2 regions of the Pedococcus sp. P2_D7 genome follow, and region 2 is predicted to be linked to the other one. Evidence: predicted binding sites of a transcription regulator. Region 2 holds the regulator's gene; the other holds the start of a gene.

Region 1 (9,830 bases), on a different contig from region 2:
ATCGTCGGTGACTAGCCCGCCCGTTCTCCAACGGTTCTGGTGCTACGGACCACGTGGCGAGGTCAGGTGTTGAGAGGAAAAGGCTCGTTGTCCAACATGCGCACCCGGGCAGAGTGGGCGCCCGTAGTCGGCGGAGTGGGGCGCCCTTAGTGGGCGGTAAGCAGCGGCTTGCGGGCCCGCGTTATCGGTCCGGGGTGACACACCCCTTCTATGGCATTCGTCCGGGAGTCTCGAGGTGTCGCTTGCGCGGGTCAGCTGCACTTCACGAGGCCGAGGTCGGCCTTCAGGTCGAGGACTCGAGCCGCGGCTGCGTCGACCTGAGCGGCGAACGCCGGGCTGGCCGCCCGCTTCGCGGCGATGGCCTTGAGCATGGCCGGCGCTTGCGAGGCCCGTGCCGTCAGCACGATGTCGCCGCCTGCCGCGATGAACCTCGTCGCGCGCTGACCGACCGGGACCGCCGAGACCGCCCTGGCCGCGCCCACATCGTCAGTGATGACCACCCCGTCAAAGCCCATCCGTTCGCGCAGCAGCCCGGTAACGATCGCCTTGGAGAACATCGCCTGGTGGTCCGCGTCGAGCTTCGGGTAGTAGGCGGAGGAGACCATCACGAGGGGTGCACCCGCCTCGATCCCGGCGGCGAACGGCGCGAGGTAGGGGTCGTCGGTGTCGGCGGTCCGGTCGGTGATGCCGGTGCTGGTCACGTCGGTGTTGCCGGTGATCCGGCCGAGCCCGGGGAAGTGCTTGACGGTCGGAGCGATGCCGGCGGTGAGGGTCCCGCGGACGAACGCCGCGGCATACGGCGCATTGGTCTTGGGCGAGCCGGGGGCGAAGTCTCGGCGGTAGCGGCCGATGGGCTGGTTGGCGGCTCCGAGCGAGGTGGGCACGGTGTCGCTGACGGGAGCGAGGTTGATGTTCACGCCGGCCTTCCTGAGCTCTCGTGACCAGGCCTCGACGTTCTTCTCCTCGGTGTCGACCCCCGACTGGGCCTGCGTGCGCGCGGAGGGCATCCGGGTGAACCCTGCACCCCGCAGCTGCTGCACCTGGCCACCCTCCTGGTCGGCGGCGACGAGCAGGCCGTCCTCGGCGGCGGACTGGAGCCGGTCCGAGATGGCGGCCATCGACGCCACACCGTCGGACCACCCGCCGAGGTAGATGACCCCGCCCAGGCCCTGCTTCTTCACCTGGGCGGCGAGGGTGCGTGAGCTGCCGGTGGGCTGCAGCCCGACCATCAGGAGCTGTCCGGCCCGCTGGGCCGGGGTCATGGCGCCGGCCAGCTGCTCGCCGCACGTGGGCACAGCGGTGGTCGTGGAGCTGGACGAGGACGAGCTGGAGCTCGACGAGGACGTGGAGGAGGACGAGGACGGCGAGGAGCTGCCTGAGGAGGCGCTCGTGCCGGTGGTGGAGGCAGCCCCCGGGGTGCCCGAGTCGCAGGCGGCCGTGGTGGTGAGGGCCAACACCGCCACTGCGGCCCCGAGGACTCGGGTGTGGCGGGCGGGGTGCGCAGTCACGGCCCGAACCTATCCCGCTGGTCCAGCCGCGACGAAACCGCACCGGAGCCGCGCGGCCCGCTCTGGCAGGATCGCGGTATGGCCATTCCCGTCGTCCTCGACGTCGACACCGGCGTCGACGACGCATGTGCGTTGCTCCTCGCGGCGCTCCACCCAGCCCTCGACCTGCGCGCCGTGACCTGCGTCGGCGGCAACGCCGCGGTGGACGCAGTGGTCGCCAACACGCTCACCGTCCTGGACGCGGCCGACCGCCGCGACGTGCCCGTCGCCAGGGGTGCCGAGCGCCCGCTCCTCGAGGAACCCGTCGACGCCCGGCACGTGCACGGGCAGGACGGCATGGGCGACCTCGACTGGCCCAAGTCGCAGCGGCAGCCCGACCCGCGGCACGCCGTGGAGCTCTTGCGCGACGTGCTCCTGGAGGCGGCGGAAGGCGACGCCGACAGCCGAGTCACGCTCATCCCGCTCGCACCCCTCACCAACATCTCCCTCCTCCTACGCACCTATCCCAGTGTTGCCAAGGGAATTCGCGAGATCGTCTTCATGGGCGGGGCGGCCGAGACCGGCAACGCGACGGCGTCCGCGGAGTTCAACGTGTTCCACGACCCCGAGGCGGCTGCGGTAGTCCTCGACGCCTGTGCCGACCTCGACATCCAGGTGACGATGTATGGCTTGGACGTCTTCTACGCCCCGCGGGTTGGTCTGGAGACCGCACGAAGGTTGTCCGCCCCGGAGGCCCACGACGCCGCAGACCTCGCGGGTCGGCTGATCGCGTTCCAGTGCGAGCGGTTCGGGACGGTCGACGCCACCATCGGCGACGCGGGCGCGGTCTGTGCCGTGCTCGAGCCCGCCGGGGTCCGTCGCGAGCGCCTGCCGGTGCGGGTCGAGCTGGCCGGCACCTGGTCGCGGGGGCGCACCATCGTCGACCGTCGCGACTGGTCCGCCGGGCTCGACCACGACCCGCACGGGCCGGCGCGGTCGACCATCGACGTCTGTGTCGAGGTCGACGCCCAGCGCTACGCGACGCTCTGGCTCGACACGGTCGGTCGGGGGATGCGCTGATGGGCCGGGTCGTGGTGCTGGGCTCCCTCAACGTCGACCTCGTCGCCGCCGTCGAACGCCATCCCGGTCCGGGCGAGACGATCCTCGCCGATGGCGCGCTGGAGCGGTTTGCCGGCGGCAAGGGTGGCAACCAGGCCGTCGCGGCTGCCGCAGCCGGCGCCGACGTCGTCATGGTGGCCGCGGTCGGTGACGACGAGGGCGGGCGAGCCTACGTCGAGCGGCTCCGGTCCCGTGGGGTCGACGTCTCCGCCGTGCGCACCACCGCGACCGCGCCGACCGGTCAGGCCTGGATCACGGTGGACGACGAGGGTGAGAACGCCATCGTCGTGATCCCCGGCGCCAACGGGGAGGTTGGTCCGGAGGGCCTGTCCGACGCACTGGGGGGCCTGGGCGCGGGTGACGTGCTCCTCCTCCAGCTCGAGGTGCCGGTGCGGACCGTGGCCGCGGCCGCCCGCCGGGCGCACGGCGCGGGCGCGCGGGTGGTCGTCAACGCCGCCCCGTATGCCGCCCTCCCGCACGACGTGGCGGCCCTCGCCGACCCGTTGGTGGTCAACGAGCACGAGGCGCTCCAGCTCGCGGACAGCGACGCCCAGCCCACCTCGCTGCTCGTGACCTTCGGCGCCGCAGGCTGCAGCTGGGACGGCCAGCGGCACGACGGCATACCGGTCGACGCGGCAGACGTCGTCGACACGACCGGCGCGGGCGATGCGTTCTGTGGTGCCCTCGCCGCGGCGCTGGCACGCGGAGCGGACCGGGATGCGGCGATCAGGGCCGCGAGCCAGGCCGGGGCAGACGCGGTCCGCCACCGAGGCGCCCAGCTCGACCCCCAGCTCTAGCGAGGTCCGGCGGAGAACGGCGAGGGGGAAGGTCTAGAAGACCGAGACGTGCACGTGGTCGTAGTGGTTGGCCGTGGCGCTGCCGCGGTCCTCCATGCCCTGCCAGCTGCCACCGGGGTACCAGATGCGCTGGCGCCAGATGAGGTACTTGATGTTGAGCTCGCCGGCGTGCGCCTGGAGGAAGCTCGCGATCTCGTTGCCCTCGGCCGTGCTGCACATGATGTCGACCGCGTGACCGGTGCCGTGGTCGAGCGGGTCGCCGGGACGGTAGCCACCGAACGGACCGGAGCCGGGGAACTGCGCCTTCACGGCGTTGATCACGGCGATGGCGTTCGGGGTCATGCCGCCGACGTTGCCCAGGCCCACGCGGGAGGTGTTGCGGGAGATACCGGTGGTCGTCCGGGTGCTCTTGGCGGCCTCGGTGGCCTTGGCCTTGGGAGCGGCGGCCCTGGCGGTGAACCCGATGACGCCGTAGTCAGCGACCCGGGCCGGGGTCGACACGGCTTCGGCGCGGGCGACCACGGGCTGCTGCTGCACCTCGGCAGCGGTCAGCTCGAAGGACGCACCCGGCGCGGGGGCCGCGAAGGCGGTGGCCACTCCGAGGGCCGACGCAGCCAGGCCCAGTCCCTTGACGGCCGAGCGGTGGCTCGGACGTCGCCAGACCCTGGACAACAGGGTCGTGGGTCGGGGGCTGGCGCCACGGTGGCGGCCGTAACCGGCGGAGTGAGGGGAGGACATCGCCGCTGAGGATACGAGATGGTCACGGCGCAGGGCCAACTCCGGGGCATTTCAGACACCACTTGCCTCGCTTTGCCCTTTGTTGCCTCCGGTTCCACCGACCCGGACCAGCCCTCACGGCGCTATCTCATGCAAAAGGCGAGTTAGCGCCGTCCCGACCGGCGCTAACTCGCCTTTTGCATGAGATACCGGCGGTCAGGCTGGGTGGACGATCAGCGCGACCTGGTTGCTGCGGACCCGCGTGAGGACGACCGTCGCCTCCTGGTGGCCCTTGGCCGGCAGCCGGAGCTGGCGTCGGAGCAGGTCGGCGTCGACGCTGACGCCGCGCTTCTTGATGGTCAGCCGGTCGATCCCGTGGTCGCGCAGCCAGCCACGCAGCGCCTTGACGTTGAAGGGCATCGCCTCGACCACGGCATACCGCTTGGCGAAGGGCACGTCCACGGACCGGCTCGACCCGACGTAGCCGACCCCGGCATCGAGCTCGGCCCCGTCGGTCGCGGCGGTCAGGGCGCCGACCAGGCCGGCCCGGAGCACGGCCTTGTCGGGTTCGTAGAGCCAGCCGCCGAGGTCGGCGAGGTTGACCAGCGTTGGGGCGTCGCCGTCGGTGTCGGCCTCGGTGACCACCACGGCGGGACCCGTGGCGCGCAGCAGGGCCGCGCTGCGCCCGGCAGTCCGGACCAGCGGGCCCCACCAGAGCGCGCACTCGACGACATCGCCCTCCCACGAGGTCCACTGCGCCTCGGCCCCCGGGGGGAGCGCGGCGTGCGGGAAGGCGGGGCTGAGCTTGGCGCCGGTCGCAGGGAGGGCTCGGGCGACCTCCTGCACGGTGGTCCAGCTCGGGGAGATCTCCGCGAGGTTGAAGATCCGCCGGGTGCGACCCTTGGCGTCGGCGATCCCGGGGGTGCGTCGGGCCGGGTCGAGCCAGGCGCCGACACCGCGACCACCCTCGCCGGCCGGGGCGGTGAACTCCTCGACGACGCCCTGCTGCGCGGTCGAGTCGGGCCAGTGCCGCAGGTTGACCGCCGCGATGCCGGCCGTCAGCTCGTCGGCGTCGATCGCACGAACCCTCAGGTCGAGTCCGGCCATCGCCATCGCGTCGGCGCCGATGCCGCAGCCGAGGTCGTGGACGGTGTGGATGCCGGCGGCGCGGTAGCGCTGGGCGTGCTGCGCGGCGACGCCGAGCCGGGTGGCCTGCTCCAGCCCGTCGGACGTCAGGACCATGCCGCGGGCGAACTCGCCGAACTTCTCGACGGCCCGGGCGCGCAGCCTCGCCTGGTTGAGCGCGGCCGCCACGAGGTCCGGGTCGAAGCCGGCGCCGCGCAGCCGCTGCTGCAGGGCCAGCGCTCCCGACTCCTCATACGGGGGGAGCGACTGCAGCAGACCCCAGCCTTCGCCGGTGGTCAGCCGTCGCAGCAGGGCCAGATCCATGTCGCGCATTGTTGCGTATGCCGCGTGCCGAGGTCGCGGGTCCCGGCACCCATACCGTGGGCTGGGACTCGCCCTGGGCCGGACCGGGCTGGAACGCGCTCGGACCGCTCATGACGAGGGACCCCCGGTCGTGACGTGGGTTCCGACGGAACCGTCATCCAGTAAGACGCACGCCGGAGCCTTCTGGTTGTGCCGAGTTTCAGCGAGTGGGGCGCCACTCGTAGGGAGTCGTCGTCGAGACCTTGACGAGTCCGGACCGCTCCAGGATCGGCCGGGAGAACTCGGTCGAGTCGCTGTTGATGTAGCGCTTGCCATAGCCCATGGCCGACCGTGCCCGGGCCGCCGTCAGGGCCCGGTAGATGCCCTTCCCGCGATACTCCGGTCGCGTCGAGCCACCCCAGATCCCGGCGAACTCGGTGCCGTCGACGGGTTCGAGGCGGCCGGCGCTGACGATCCGGCCGTCGTGCTCGGCCACCCACATCTCCATGTCGTCACGCGTGCGGAGCCGGTGCAGGATCTGCTCGACCATGGCCTGGAGCTCGGCCGGCTCGTCCCCGAAGACCTCGCCCTGCATGGCCGTCATGGCCCTGACCTCGTCCTCGTCGGTGACCCTGCGCACCACGACACCCTCGGGGAGCTCCACGTCGACCGCGAGCAGTGCCGCCTCGCCGATCATGATCGACTCGGGCTCCTCGGGGACGAAGCCGTGGGCGACGAGCGCTTCGTGCAGGCCGGGGGCGTGGTCGTGGCCGCGCGTCTTCCACTCGACCCGCTGGATCTCGGGCATCGCCTCGTAGTGGGCGAGCGCCTGCTCCACGAGCTGCCGGACCGAGTCCTCGTCGGCCGGCCGGCCGTCGACCTCCAAGTTCTTGTAGGTGATGAAGCCACGTCCGCCGAGGTAGGTCGCGAGCACCAGTGGCCCGAGCCGGTCGACGGTGATGGCGGACGGCACCTCGGCCTCCTGCCGCAGCTGCTCGTCGTAGGCGCGGAGCAGCTCGGCGGGGTCACTGGTGGAGGTCGTCATGCGACCAGACCCTGCCCGCTCAGGGGTGCTCGGCGCCAGCGGATTTGGTTCCGGCCGTCCGCCCTCGGCGAACGCGCCGTCCAGTTCTGGCACTCGAGTTGACCGAGTGCTAACCGCGAGCCTAGATTTGCGTTGGCACTCCGGTTCGCCGAGTGCTAACGCAGCCAGCCGGTCGACCCCCGCGACGGCGACCGGATCGGCAGCACCCAGCTCCACCCACCACTGTCCAACTTCGACATTCCCGAAGGGGAGGTCCTCACCGTGTCGGTTTCCATCAAGCCGCTCGAAGACCGCATCGTCGTCAAGTCCGTCGAGGCCGAGCAGACCACCGCGTCTGGCCTCGTCATCCCGGACACCGCGAAGGAGAAGCCCCAGGAGGGCGAGGTCCTCGCGATCGGCCCGGGCCGCATCGACGACAACGGCAACCGCGTCCCGCTCGACGTCACCGTCGGCGACCGCGTGATCTACAGCAAGTACGGCGGCACCGAGATCAAGCACGGCGGCGAGGAGTACCTCATCCTCTCCGCTCGCGACATCCTCGCCATCGTCGGCTGAGCATCCGCACCTTGTGAGTGACGTGCCCTGTATGCCGGCTACCCGGCATACAGGGCACGTCGCCTTCACGCTCAGGTCACGGCAGCCCGAATCTCACTGCACCGCTGAATCCGATTGCTAGAGAAGGATTTTCATGGCTAAGACGCTGGAGTTCAACGACTCCGCCCGCAAGTCGCTGGAGCGCGGCGTTGACGCGCTCGCGAACGCGGTCAAGGTGACGCTCGGCCCGAAGGGCCGCAACGTCGTCATCGACAAGAAGTGGGGCGCCCCCACGATCACCAACGATGGCGTGACCATCGCGCGGGAGATCGAGCTCGAGGACCCCTACGAGAACCTCGGCGCCCAGCTCGCGAAGGAGGTCGCCACCAAGACGAACGACGTCGCGGGTGACGGCACCACCACCGCGACCGTGCTCGCCCAGGCCATGGTCAAGGAGGGCCTGCGCAACGTTGCTGCAGGCGCCGCCCCGGCCAGCCTGAAGCGCGGCATCGACGCAGCCGTCCAGGCCGTCAACGCCCGGCTGCTCGAGAACGCTCGCGAGATCGAGGGCAAGGACGAGATCGCCCAGGTCGCGTCGCTCTCCGCCCAGGACGAGACCATCGGGTCGACCATCGCCGACGCGTTCGACAAGGTCGGCAAGGACGGCGTCATCACGGTCGAGGAGTCCTCGACCGCGACGACCGAGCTCGAGTTCACCGAGGGCATGCAGTTCGACAAGGGCTACATCTCGCCCTACTTCGTCTCCGATGCCGAGCGCATGGAGGCCGTGGTCGAGGACGCCTACATCCTCATCAACCAGGGCAAGATCTCGGCCATCGCCGATGTCCTCCCGGTGCTGGAGAAGGTCGTCAAGACCGGCAAGCCCCTGCTGATCATCGCCGAGGACATCGACGGCGAGGCGCTGTCGACCCTGGTGGTCAACAAGATCCGTGGCACGTTCAACGTGGTCGCGGTCAAGGCTCCGGGCTTCGGCGACCGCCGCAAGGCGATGCTCCAGGACATGGCGACCCTCACGGGTGGCCAGGTCATCTCCGAGGAGGTCGGCCTCAAGCTCGACCAGGCTGACCTCGACGTCCTGGGCCAGGCCCGCCGCGTCGTCGTCACCAAGGACACCACCACGATCATCGACGGCGGCGGCAACTCCGACGACGTCACCGGCCGGGTCAACCAGATCAAGGCCGAGATCGAGCGCACCGACTCCGACTGGGACCGCGAGAAGCTCCAGGAGCGCCTCGCCAAGCTCGCCGGTGGCGTCTGCGTCATCAAGGTGGGCGCCCACACCGAGGTGGAGCTCAAGGAGAAGAAGCACCGCATCGAGGACGCCATCTCGGCGACCCGCGCGGCCATCGAGGAGGGCATCGTCGCCGGTGGCGGCTCCGCCCTCGTCCACGCCTCCACCGTCATCGACGACCTCGACCTCGAGGGCGACGAGGCGACCGGTGCGCTGATCGTCAAGAAGGCCTCGGCCGAGCCGCTGCGCTGGATCGCCGAGAACGCCGGCATGGAGGGCTACGTCGCCGTCTCCAAGGTGCGCGAGCTCACCGCCGGCAACGGCCTCAACGCTGCGACGGGCGAGTACGGCGACCTCATCAAGGCCGGCGTCATCGACCCGGTCAAGGTCACCCGCTCCGCCCTGGTCAACGCCGCCTCGATCGCGTCGATGGTGCTCACCACCGACACGCTCGTCGTGGAGAAGAAGGAAGAGGAGCACGAGGCCGCCGGTGGCGGCCACGGTCACGGCCACGGTCACTGACCAAAGCACCTCTCGTCGAAGGCCCGTCCCCGTTCGGGGGCGGGCCTTCGCCATGCTGCGGCGGACCTGTGGTTGGCCGCGCTATGCCGTGCCCCTGAGGGTGGGGCACGGCATAGCAAGCCCAACCCCCGCGACCGCGCAGATCGCGGCCGGTCCGCTGCCGGGCCGCGCGGCATACGATGCGGTCGGCATACGATTCGGGCAGTGCAGGGTGGCGCAGAACGAAGGTGGCCATGGCGGACCGGTTCGCCGAACCCCCCAGCTTCGACGAGTACGTCGTCGCCCGGGGTGCCGACCTGCTGCGGACCGCCTGGCTGCTGGTGGGGGACGACCGGGGCGCGGAGGACCTGGTGCGCACCACGTTCGCCCGCAGCTGGCCGCAGTGGCGACACCTGTCGCACGTCGGCGCAGGCTCGTACGACGCCGAGCTGAGGCGTGCGCTCGTGGAGACCTACCTGCGGCGCCGCCACGTCCGGGTCCGCCGGTCGGAGCAGCGCGCTCCCGTGGCTGACCCGCCGTCGCGCGCTGATGTGCTGGGTGCCCTGGCCGGGCTGGGGCCGCGCGAGCGGGTGGCCCTGGTGCTGTGGACCTTCGACGGACTCTCCGACGGCCAGGTCGCTGCGGCGCTCGACGACGACGTCGCCGCGGCCCGGCGACACCGGCTGCACGCCCTCGACACGGTCGGTGGCCGGCTCGGTCTCGACGAAGAGCGGCTCCGGGTGGTGCTCGACGCGCTGCCACCACAGGACCCGTCCGTGGCCGGGCTCCTCGAGCAGACCAGACCGTATGCCGCCCGCTGGCGGGGCGCCCGCGGCTGGGCGTTGGGGGGAGTCGCCCTCGTGGCGGCGGTCACCGTCGGAGGCCTCCTCGCGGGGGGAGACCCAGACCGGGTCACCCCCCTTCCCAGCCCGAAGCCGTCGGGCGTGACC
Region 2 (9,830 bases):
GCACCGACTTCCTGCACCCCGACTACGAGCCGGGCGAGTTCGACCAGGTGGAGCGACGGCTGCGCCAGGCGCTGGCCCGCGACGCCGAGCAGGTGCGCCCGTCCAACCGGCTCGACACGATCCTGCACGAGGCCCACGAGGTCGGGCCGGTGACCGCCACGGGGGGCTCGGGCACCCGGCGCTGGGTGCTGCCACTGGCCGCAGCAGCCGCGGTGGCGGCCATCATCGGTGGCGTCTGGTGGTCCGGGCAGGACGACCGACCGTCGGTCACGCCACCGGCCACCCACGGCCCCACGCAGTCAGCGTCGTCGACCGGCTCCCCGACCAGCTCGCCGACCACGAGCGCACCTGCCGCGACCGAGTCGATGTCGCTCCCGGTCTACTTCGTCGGCCCGATCGGCGACGCCAAGCCGACCTACCGGCTGTTCCGGGAGTTCCTCCGTCAGGACCTGTCCACCGGCGCCACCGCCGCGGCCAAGGCCAAGGCGGCCTTGGTGCTGGCCATCAACGCCCAGCCGTACAGCAACACCGACGGCTACCTCCAGCCGTGGTCGGGGCAGACCATCGGCGACGTGACCGTGGCTGATGGAGTGATCACGGTGCACCTGGCCAATGCCGGCTCGTCGAGTGCGGTCGTCGGCGAGGAGAACAAGCGGCTCGCCGTGCAGGAGCTGGTCTGGACCGCGCAAGCGGCGATCCAGCAGACCCTCCCCGTGCGTTTCGCGGTCGCTGACGGGTCGACCACGCTCTTCGGGTCGATCTCCACGGACCAGGACTTCACGCGTCCACCGTCGGACCGCCTCTACGAGGACGTGGCCCCTATCTGGGTGACCTCGCCCTCTCGTGACCAGGTGCTCCCGGCGAGCAAGCCGGTCGTGGTCAAGGGCCTGGCGATCGTCTTCGAGGCCCACCTCAACTGGCAGCTGGATCGCGGCACGACGCAGGTGTCGACCGGCACCGCAATGGCGTCCAGCGGAGGTCCGAGCCAGGGCGACTACTCCTTCTCGCTCGGCCGGCTCCCCGCGGGTGACTACTCGATCCGGGTGTTCGCGATGAGCATGGAGGGCGGCGACAAGGTCGCTGCCGAGAAGATCGTGTCGTTCTCGGTGAAGTGAGCTGGGGGCGGTCAGCGCCAGCGGCTGGCAGCGCTCAGCACGGCGAGGGCCGCCGGCCCGGCGCTGGAGGACCGCAGGACGGTGTCGCCCAGCCGCACCGTCACTGCGCCGGCCGCCTCGAACGCCGCGACCTCCTCGGGCGTGATGCCGCCCTCCGGGCCGACCACGACCAGCACGTCGCCCGCGGTCGGGAGCACCTGAGCGGCGAGGCTCTGGGTGGCGTCCTCGTGGAGCACGTATGCCGCCGCGGCGCCGCCGATGCGCGCGGCGAGGATCTTGGTGGTGGCCAGGTCCGCGACCACCGGCACGCGGGCGCGGCGGGACTGCTTGGCGGCCGCCACCACGGTGGACTCCCACTTGCGGCGGGCCCTGTCGGCGCGTTCGCCGCGCCACTGGACGATGGAACGGGACGCCTGCCACGGCACGACCTCGTCGACCCCGAACTCGGTCGCGGCCTCGATGGCCTGGTCGTCGCGGTCGCCCTTGGCGAGCGCCTGCACGAGCACGAAGCGGGGCTGGGCCGCGGGCTCGTGGTCGACCTCGACCACGCTGAGCTCCAGGTCGGCCTTACCTGAGCCGACGACGGCGCAGGTGAGCCGCAGCCCGGCGCCGTCGGCGAGCATGACCTGCTCCCCGACGCCGATCCGGCGGACGGTCGCCGCGTGGCGCCCCTCGGGACCGTCGAGCACGACCCGGCTGCCGACAGCGGCGCCGGCGACGACGACGGGGTCGACGAGGAAGAGCGGCAGGGTCACGACGGTCGGCTGCTACTTGGGCTTGAAGGCGTCGCGGAGCTTGCCGAACAGCCCGGGGTGAGCCGGGGACAGCCGGCCCTCCGGGCGCTCCTCGCCGCGCAGCGTGGCGAGTTCGCGCAGGAGCGCCTCCTGCTGCTCGTCGAGCCGGGTCGGGGTCTGCACGTTGGCGTGGATGATGAGGTCACCGCGGCCGGTGCCCCGCAGGTGGGTGACGCCAAGGCCCCGCAGGGTCATCGCGTCGCCGGCCTGGGTGCCCGACTTGATCTCGAGCTCGTTGGTGCCGTCGAAGGTCTCGAGCTTGACCGTCGTCCCCAGCGCTGCCGCCGTCATCGGGAGCTCGACCGTGCAGTGCAGGTCGTCACCACGACGCTGGAACGTCTGGTGGGGGCGGACCGCGACCTCGACGTAGAGGTCACCAGCCGGGCCGCCGCCCTGGCCGACCTCGCCCTCGCCGGCGAGCTGGATGCGGGTGCCGGTGTCGACGCCTGCGGGGACCTTGATCGTGAGGGTGCGCCGGGTGCGGACCCGGCCGTCGCCGGAGCACTCGAAGCAGGGGCTGACCAGCACCTCGCCGTAGCCCTGACAGGTCACGCACGGACGGGTCGTCATGACTTGGCCGAGGAACGAGCGCTGGACCTGCTGGATCTCACCCCGACCGCCACAGACGTCGCAGGTCCGCCGGGAGGTGCCGGGCTGGGCGCCGTCGCCGTGACACGTCGAGCAGACCACGGCGGTCTCGATGGCGAGCTCCTTCTCCGCACCGAACACCGCGTCGGCGAGGTCGATGTCGAGCCGGATCAGGGCGTCCTGGCCGCGGCGCTGGCGGGACCGCGGACCGCGCTGGGCCTGGCCGGCACCGGCGCCGAAGAAGGCGTCCATGATGTCGCTGAACGAGAAGCCCTGGCCGAAGCCCGCTGCGCCACCGGCGTAGGGGTCGGAGCCCATGTCGTAGGACCGGCGCTTCTCGGCGTCCGAGAGCACGTCGTAGGCCTGCGAGACCTTCTTGAACTGCTCCTCGGCCTCCGGGCTCGGGTTGACGTCAGGGTGCAGCGTCCGCGCCTTCTTGCGGTAGGCCCGCTTGATGTCCTCGGGGCTGGCGTCCCGGGACACGCCCAGGTCCTGGTAGTAGTCGTTCAACGAGATGTCCTTGGTGTCGATGGTGCTGACAGTCGGTGGGGCAGGTGGACGCGCGTCACTGCGCGAGGATCCGGGAGACGTAGGTGGCCACGGCCCGCACCGACGCCATCGTCGTGGGGTAGTCCATGCGGGTGGGTCCGAGCACGCCCAGCCCGGCGACGAGGTCCGAGCCCGAGCCGTACTCCGTCGAGACGACTGAGGTGGACTGGAGTCCGGCGAAGGGGTTCTCGTGCCCGATCCGCACCGAGACCGCGTCGGAGGTCTCCCTGGCCGTGCCGAGCAGCTTGAGCAGCACGACGTGTTCCTCCAGCGCCTCGAGCACGGGGCCGATGCTGAGCGGGAAGTCGGTGCCGACCCGGGCGAGGTTGGAGGTGCCCGCCAGCACCACGCGCTCCTCGCGCTCCTCGACGAGGGCGTCGTCGAGCGACTGCACGACGGAGCGGACCAGGTCGCGGTCCGCGGGGTCGAACTCGTCGGCAAGGCTGGCCAGCGACGCGGCGGCCTCCACGAGTCGCTGCCCGACGGCCCTGGCGTTGACCTTGGCGCGGACCAGGCCCAGGAGGGCCTCGCCGTCCGTGGCGGACAAGTCGTGGGGGGTCTCGATGACGCGTTGCTCGACCCGGCCGGTGTTGACGATCAGCACGACCATGAGCCGGCTCGGACCCATCGGCACGAACTCGATGTGGCGCACGGTGGACCGGGTGAGCGAGGGGTACTGCATCACGGCGACCTGGCGGGTGAGCGAGGCCAGCAGCCGCACCGTCCGGTCGACGACGTCGTCGAGGTCGACCGCCCCCTCCAGGAACTGGGCGATGGCGGCCCGCTCGGCGGCGGTCATCGGCTTGACGGAGCTGAGCCGGTCGACGAACAGCCGGTAGCCCGCATCGGTGGGCACCCGTCCGGCGCTGGTGTGCGGAGCGGCGATCAGCCCCTCCTCCTCCAGCGCGGCCATGTCGTTGCGCACCGTCGCGGCCGAGACCCCCAGCTGGTGGCGGTCGAGCAGCGACTTGGACCCCACCGGCTCGGAGGTCTGGACGTAGTCCTGCACGATCGCGCGCAGCACGGCGAGACGACGTTCCTCGCTCAATCGACACCTCCGTTCGGTCAGGTTGGCACTCACACTCAGCGAGTGCCAAGTCTACGTGGTTCCCGGGCCGGGACCAGCACGGGCGGCGCGCCCGCGCCGCGAAGGCGCGTCCGCGGCATACCCTGCCTCGGTGTCCGACCGCTATGGCTCCGATGTCCTGTCCGGTGACTGGAAGGTCCCCCCACGGGGTCGCTCCCGCGAGGTCGAGGCCGAGACCGGGCTGGTCGTCGAGGACGTCGAGACCGGCTGGTGCGGCGCCGTGGTCCGCGTCGAGAAGGCCGGCGGCATGCGCGTCGTCCACCTCGAGGACCGGCGCGGGCGCACCAAGGGCTTCCCGATGGGACCGGGCTTCCTGCTCGACGGCGCCCCTGTCGTGCTGACCCCACCCACCGCGGCGGCCCGCGCCCAGCTGGCCGAGGCACGGGTGGCCGCCTCCCGCACGGCCTCCGGGTCACGGACCGTCGAGGGCGCCCGCGCCAAGGTGGCCAGCGGGTCGCGGATCTTCGTCGAGGGCCGCCACGACGCCGAGCTCGTGGAGAAGGTCTGGGGCGCCGACCTGCGGGTCGAGGGAGTGGTCGTCGAGATGCTCGACGGCGTCGACGACCTCGTCGGGGCGATCGCCGAGTTCCAGCCCGGGCCCGGGCGCCGGATGGGCGTGCTCGTCGACCACCTGCTCCCCGGGACCAAGGAGCACCGCGTCGTCCAGGCCGCCGCCAAGGGGCCGCATGCCGCGCACGTGCGGGTGCTCGGCCACCCGTACGTCGACGTGTGGCAGAGCGTGCGCCCCGAACGGCTCGGGCTGACGGCGTGGCCGGTCATCCCGCGTGGGCGGTCGTGGAAGGACGGCATCTGCGACCACCTCGGCTGGCCCCACGACAGCCAGGCCGACATCGCCCGCGCCTGGAAGCAGATCCTCGGCACGGTCCGCTCCTACGCCGACCTCGAGCCGACGCTGCTCGCAAGCGTCGAGGAGCTGATCGACTTCGTGACGGAGTCGCGAGATTGATACAGCGTGACGGAGTCGCGAGATTGATACAGCGTGACGGAGTCGCGAGATCAATACAGCGTCACAGAACCTGGCCATTGAGCCCTTGGGTCAGGGTCGGCCCTGACTCGCCCCTGACCACACCCCCGAACCCACCCCGATTGAGCAGCTCTGCGCCCGATCATGCGTTTCACTGGGTACAGACCCACGCAGACCACGGAGAGAGCCATGACCGACCAACCCCAGCAGCCGCAGTCGAACATCCCGCCACCGCCGCAGCAGCCACCGCAGCAGCCGCCACAGGGCTACGGCGTGGCGCCCCGGCCCATGTCGCCGCAGGACGAGAAGACCTGGGCCACCCTCGTGCACCTCGCGCCGTTCGTGGCGGCTCTGGTGGGCATCCCGTTCCTCGGCCCACTGATCGTCTTCCTCATCGTCAAGGACCGGGGGCCGTTCGTGCGGTTCCACGCGGCGCAGGCCCTCAACTTCCAGATCATCATCACGATCGCGTTCTGGGTCTTCGGCCTGCTGTCGTTCGTCCTGATCGGGATCCCGTTCCTCATCATCACCGCCGTCGCCTGGGTGGTCCTGTCGATCGTCGCGGCGATCAAGGCGAACAACGGCGAGTGGTACCGCTACCCGCTGACGCCCGAGCTGGTGAAGTAGTCGCCTGGTGAAGTAGTCGCCTGGTGAAGTAGTCGTCTGGGCGAGGAGCTCAGCGCAGACCGAGCAGCCGTCGCACGACGGTGTCCGTGAGCAGCCGGCCCTGCCTCGTCAGCACCACCCGCTGACGACGCAGGGCCGCTGTCGCGTCCACCAGGCCGTCGGCGATCAGGCCCGCGACGGCGACCCGACCCTCGTCGCGCAGCTCACCGATCGGGAGCCCGTCGACCAGTCGCACGGCCAACAGGACGCGCTCGTCATAGCGCTGCTCGCCGGTGAGGGTCTCCCGGCCCTGTGCGGGGCTGAGTCCCTCGCCGACTCGGGAGGCGTAGGCGTTGGGGTGCTTGACGTTCCACCACCGCACTCCCCCGACGTGGCTGTGCGCTCCGGGGCCGATGCCCCACCAGTTGCCGTCGGCCCAGTAGCCCTCGTTGTGGCGGCAGCGGGCGTCGTCGCGCAGCGCCCAGTTGCTGACCTCGTACCAGCCGTAGCCGGCCGACGCGAGGTGCTCGTCGGCGATCTCGTACTTGGCCGCCTCGTCGTCGTCCTCGGGCGCGGGCACCTGGCCCCGTCGCACCTGGGCGGCGAGCTTGGTGCCGTCCTCGACGACCAGCGCGTAGGCCGAGACGTGGTCGGGCGCGAGGGAGGTGGCGGCGTCGAGGCTGGTGCGCCAGTCGTCCAGCGACTCACCCGGGGTGCCGTAGATGAGGTCGAGGCTGACCTGCAGCCCAGCCGCCCGCGCGGCCTGCACCGCGCGCTCGACGTTGGCCGGGTCGTGGGTGCGTTCGAGCGTGCGGAGCACGTGGGGCACGGCCGACTGCATGCCCAGCGACACCCTCGTGAAGCCGGCCGCGGCGAGCACCTCGAGCCCTTCGGGCGTCACCGAGTCGGGGTTGGCCTCGGTGGTCACCTCGGCGTCCGGAGCCAGCCCGAACCCCGCGCGGATGCCGTGCAGCATCCGGGCCAGGTCGCCGGCGGCGAGCATCGTGGGGGTGCCCCCACCGACGAACACGGTGTCGACCCGGGGGGCGTCACCCAGGACCGCCTCGGCCAGGGACAGCTCGGCCAGGGCGGCATCGGCGAAGGTCGCCACGCTCGCGCCGTCGACCCCCAGCTCGGTCAGCGTGTAGGTGTTGAAGTCGCAGTAGCCGCAGCGCACCGAGCAGAACGGGACGTGCAGGTAGATGCCGAACTGGTGGTGTCCGAGAGTCGCGAGTGACGCGTGCGGCAACCGGCCGTCGGACGGTGCCGGGTCACCATCGGGCAGGGCGCTGGGCATGGCTCCATCCTCGCAGGCGACCGCCCGTGGCCCTGACACGGCGTGTCTCGGCGACACGCCGGAATGGGGTGAAACTGGACCGAGAAACTTGGGGAAACTCTCGCGAAACCCCTTGTGGCGCGGGGGTTGCTCGACTAGAAATACGCCTACGCAATCGCTTCGGCGAGAGCGTCGATCAGGACCTCGGTCTTGATCGTCGAGGGCCTCGGAAACTCATACTTTCCGAGGCCCTCACCTATTGGTCCAGCTCCCCACGTAGGGTCGAGCGGTGACCACTCCCCGCTGGATCGAGCTCGACGGCGTCGTCAACATGCGCGATGTCGGTGGGCTGCCGACGACCGACGGTGGCGTCGTGGCCACCGGCCGCCTGCTCCGGTCCGACAACCTGCAGGACCTCAGCGAGTCTGACGTCGAGGCGCTCGAACAGCTGGGGGTCACCGACGTCGTCGACCTGCGCAGCCATGCGGAGCTGACGCTGGAGGGCCCGGGCCCCCTCCGGGCCCGTGACCTCACGCACCACCACCACTCGCTGTTCCGCGACGACGTCCGCGCGGTCACGGCGCAGGAGGCCCTGGCCCTGCCCTGGTCGACGAAGGACCAGGAGAAGGCCGACGCCCAGCCCCGCCTCGACGACGACTACTGGGCGAGCCACTACCTGGGCTACCTCACCCACCGGCCCGACTCCGTGAGCGCCGCCCTGGCGGTGGTCGCGCGCAGCCGCGGGGCGACGATCGTGCACTGTGCCGCAGGCAAGGACCGCACCGGCACGGTGGTCGGCCTCGCCCTCTCGGTGGCTGGGGTGAGCGATGACGACGTCGTCGCCGACTACGTCGCGACCGGCGAGCGCATCGAGCTCGTCATGGCCCGGCTGATGGCCCGTCCCGCGTACGGCGAGGCGCTCCAGGACCAGCCGGTCGACCACCACCGGCCCCGGCCCGAGACCATGCGACGGATCCTGGAGGTACTGGCCGAACGCCACGATGGCGCGGCCGGGTGGCTGCGTGCCCAGGGATGGTCGCAGGACGAGGTCAGCGCCCTGCGGGCCAGCCTGCGCGGCTGAGCCGGCCACCCGGCATACCGGCGCCTGCGCGGCGGAGCAGCACGGTCAGCGGGCCGGCTTGTCGGTCACCCAGAGGCGGATGGTGCCCTGCACCACCGCGGTGCCGTCGTCCCGGGTCCCCTTGACCCGCACCGGGATCTCGACGTCGCCGGCGCGCGCCCAGTCGGCCGGGTCGGTCTCGGCGACGCAGGTGATGTCGCTCGTCGCCTTGGCGGTGTACTCGACCTCCATGCCCTTCGGGATCCACCGACGGGTGCTCGGGATCGTCGCCTCGGCGAGCGCACCCATCGCGGCCTCGAGCCCGTTGCAGATCGCGATGACGTGGACCGTGCCGAGGTGGTTCTGCACCCGGCGACGCTTCTTGATCGTCAGCTCGGCGCGGTGGGGACCCAGCTCGACGAACCGCGGACGCGCCGTGCGGAAGTAGGGCGCTGCCTGCTCGAAGACGAGCGAGAACAGCCGCTTGCCCTGCGGGTATGCCGCGAGGCGCCGGTAGAGGGCGTAGGTGTCAGTCATGGACCTGACATTACCCGTCGGTAACCTCGGTGGGCAGGTCCCCTACTTCTTGGTGACCGCGTCGTTCGAGAGCGCGGCGATGAAGGCCTCTGGCGGCACCTCGACGCTGCCGATGTTCTTCATCCGCTTCTTGCCCGCCTTCTGCTTCTCGAGCAGCTTGCGCTTGCGGCTGATGTCACCGCCGTAGCACTTCGCGAGGACGTCCTTGCGGATCGCCCGGATGTTCTCGCGGGCGATGATGCGTGAGCCGATGGCAGCCTGGATCGGCACCTCGAACTGCTGGCGCGGGATGAGGTCCTTGAGCTTCCCGGCCATCATCACGCCGTAGGCATAGGCCTTGTCCTTGTGGACGATCGAGCTGAACGCGTCGACCGTCTCGCCCTGCAGCATGATGTCGACCTTGACGAGGTCGGCCACCTGGTCGCCGTCGGGCTCGTAGTCGAGCGAGGCGTAGCCGCGGGTGCGCGACTTGAGCTGGTCGAAGAAGTCGAAGACGATCTCGGCGAGCGGCAGCGTGTAGCGCATCTCGACGCGCTCCTCGGAGAGGTAGTCCATCCCGCGCAGCGTGCCGCGCTTCTGCTGGCACAGCTCCATGATCGCGCCGATGAACTCGCTCGGCGCGAGCACGGTGGCGCGCACGATCGGCTCGGTGACCGAGCTGACCTTGCCGTAGGGGAACTCGCTCGGGTTGGTGACCGTGAGCACCTTGCCGTCGTCCATCGTCACGTCGTAGACGACGTTGGGCAGTGTCGAGATGAGGTCGAGGTCGAACTCGCGCTCGAGCCGCTCACGCACGATCTCGAGGTGCAGCATGCCGAGGAAGCCGATCCGGAAGCCGAAGCCCAGCGCCGCGGAGGTCTCGGGCTCGTAGACCAGGGCAGCGTCGTTGAGCTTGAGCTTGTCGAGGGCGTCGCGCAGGTCGGGGTAGTCCGACCCGTCGATCGGGTACAGGCCGGAGAAGACCATCGGCTTGGGGTCGCGGTAGCCCCCGAGCGCTTCCTTGGCCGGCTTGGCCGCGTTGGTGACGGTGTCGCCGACCTTGGACTGGCGCACGTCCTTCACACCGGTGATGAGGTAGCCCACCTCCCCGACGCCCAGGCCCTTGGCCGGAGTGGGCTCGGGCGAGCTGACCCCGATCTCGAGCAGCTCGTGCGTGGCCTTGGTCGACATCATCGCGATCTTCTCGCGGGGGTTCAGGTTGCCGTCGATGACGCGGACGTAGGTCACGACCCC

What was found. The regulator HrcA, encoded in region 2, represses chaperone genes, less so after heat shock. The targets are predictions, from matches to a motif close to TTNGCACTCGNNNNNNNCGAGTGCNAA.
Region 1: a site for HrcA is predicted at 6,680-6,706, ahead of groES (co-chaperone GroES). Genes of this name have one in related genera too.

The regions. Positions count from the first base shown of each region.
Region 1 is NZ_JBFUEH010000006.1:336,873-346,702, reverse strand. It holds gene AC1DWJ_RS16625 (glycoside hydrolase family 3 N-terminal domain-containing protein) at 252-1,508, opposite strand; gene AC1DWJ_RS16620 (nucleoside hydrolase) at 1,587-2,567, shown strand; gene AC1DWJ_RS16615 (PfkB family carbohydrate kinase) at 2,567-3,403, shown strand; gene AC1DWJ_RS16610 (VldE C-terminal domain-containing protein) at 3,437-4,141, opposite strand; gene AC1DWJ_RS16605 (class I SAM-dependent methyltransferase) at 4,337-5,569, opposite strand; gene AC1DWJ_RS16600 (GNAT family N-acetyltransferase) at 5,769-6,593, opposite strand; gene groES (co-chaperone GroES) at 6,855-7,148, shown strand; gene groL (chaperonin GroEL) at 7,282-8,901, shown strand; gene AC1DWJ_RS16585 (SigE family RNA polymerase sigma factor) at 9,135-9,830, shown strand, end outside.
Region 2 is NZ_JBFUEH010000005.1:491,289-501,118, reverse strand. It holds gene AC1DWJ_RS14770 (Gmad2 immunoglobulin-like domain-containing protein) at 1-1,115, shown strand, start outside; gene AC1DWJ_RS14765 (16S rRNA (uracil(1498)-N(3))-methyltransferase) at 1,127-1,870, opposite strand; gene dnaJ (molecular chaperone DnaJ) at 1,883-3,007, opposite strand; gene hrcA (heat-inducible transcriptional repressor HrcA) at 3,063-4,094, opposite strand; gene AC1DWJ_RS14750 (DUF3097 domain-containing protein) at 4,225-5,100, shown strand; gene AC1DWJ_RS14745 (DUF4870 domain-containing protein) at 5,308-5,745, shown strand; gene hemW (radical SAM family heme chaperone HemW) at 5,795-7,021, opposite strand; gene AC1DWJ_RS14735 (tyrosine-protein phosphatase) at 7,290-8,081, shown strand; gene AC1DWJ_RS14730 (hotdog fold domain-containing protein) at 8,127-8,597, opposite strand; gene lepA (translation elongation factor 4) at 8,640-9,830, opposite strand, start outside.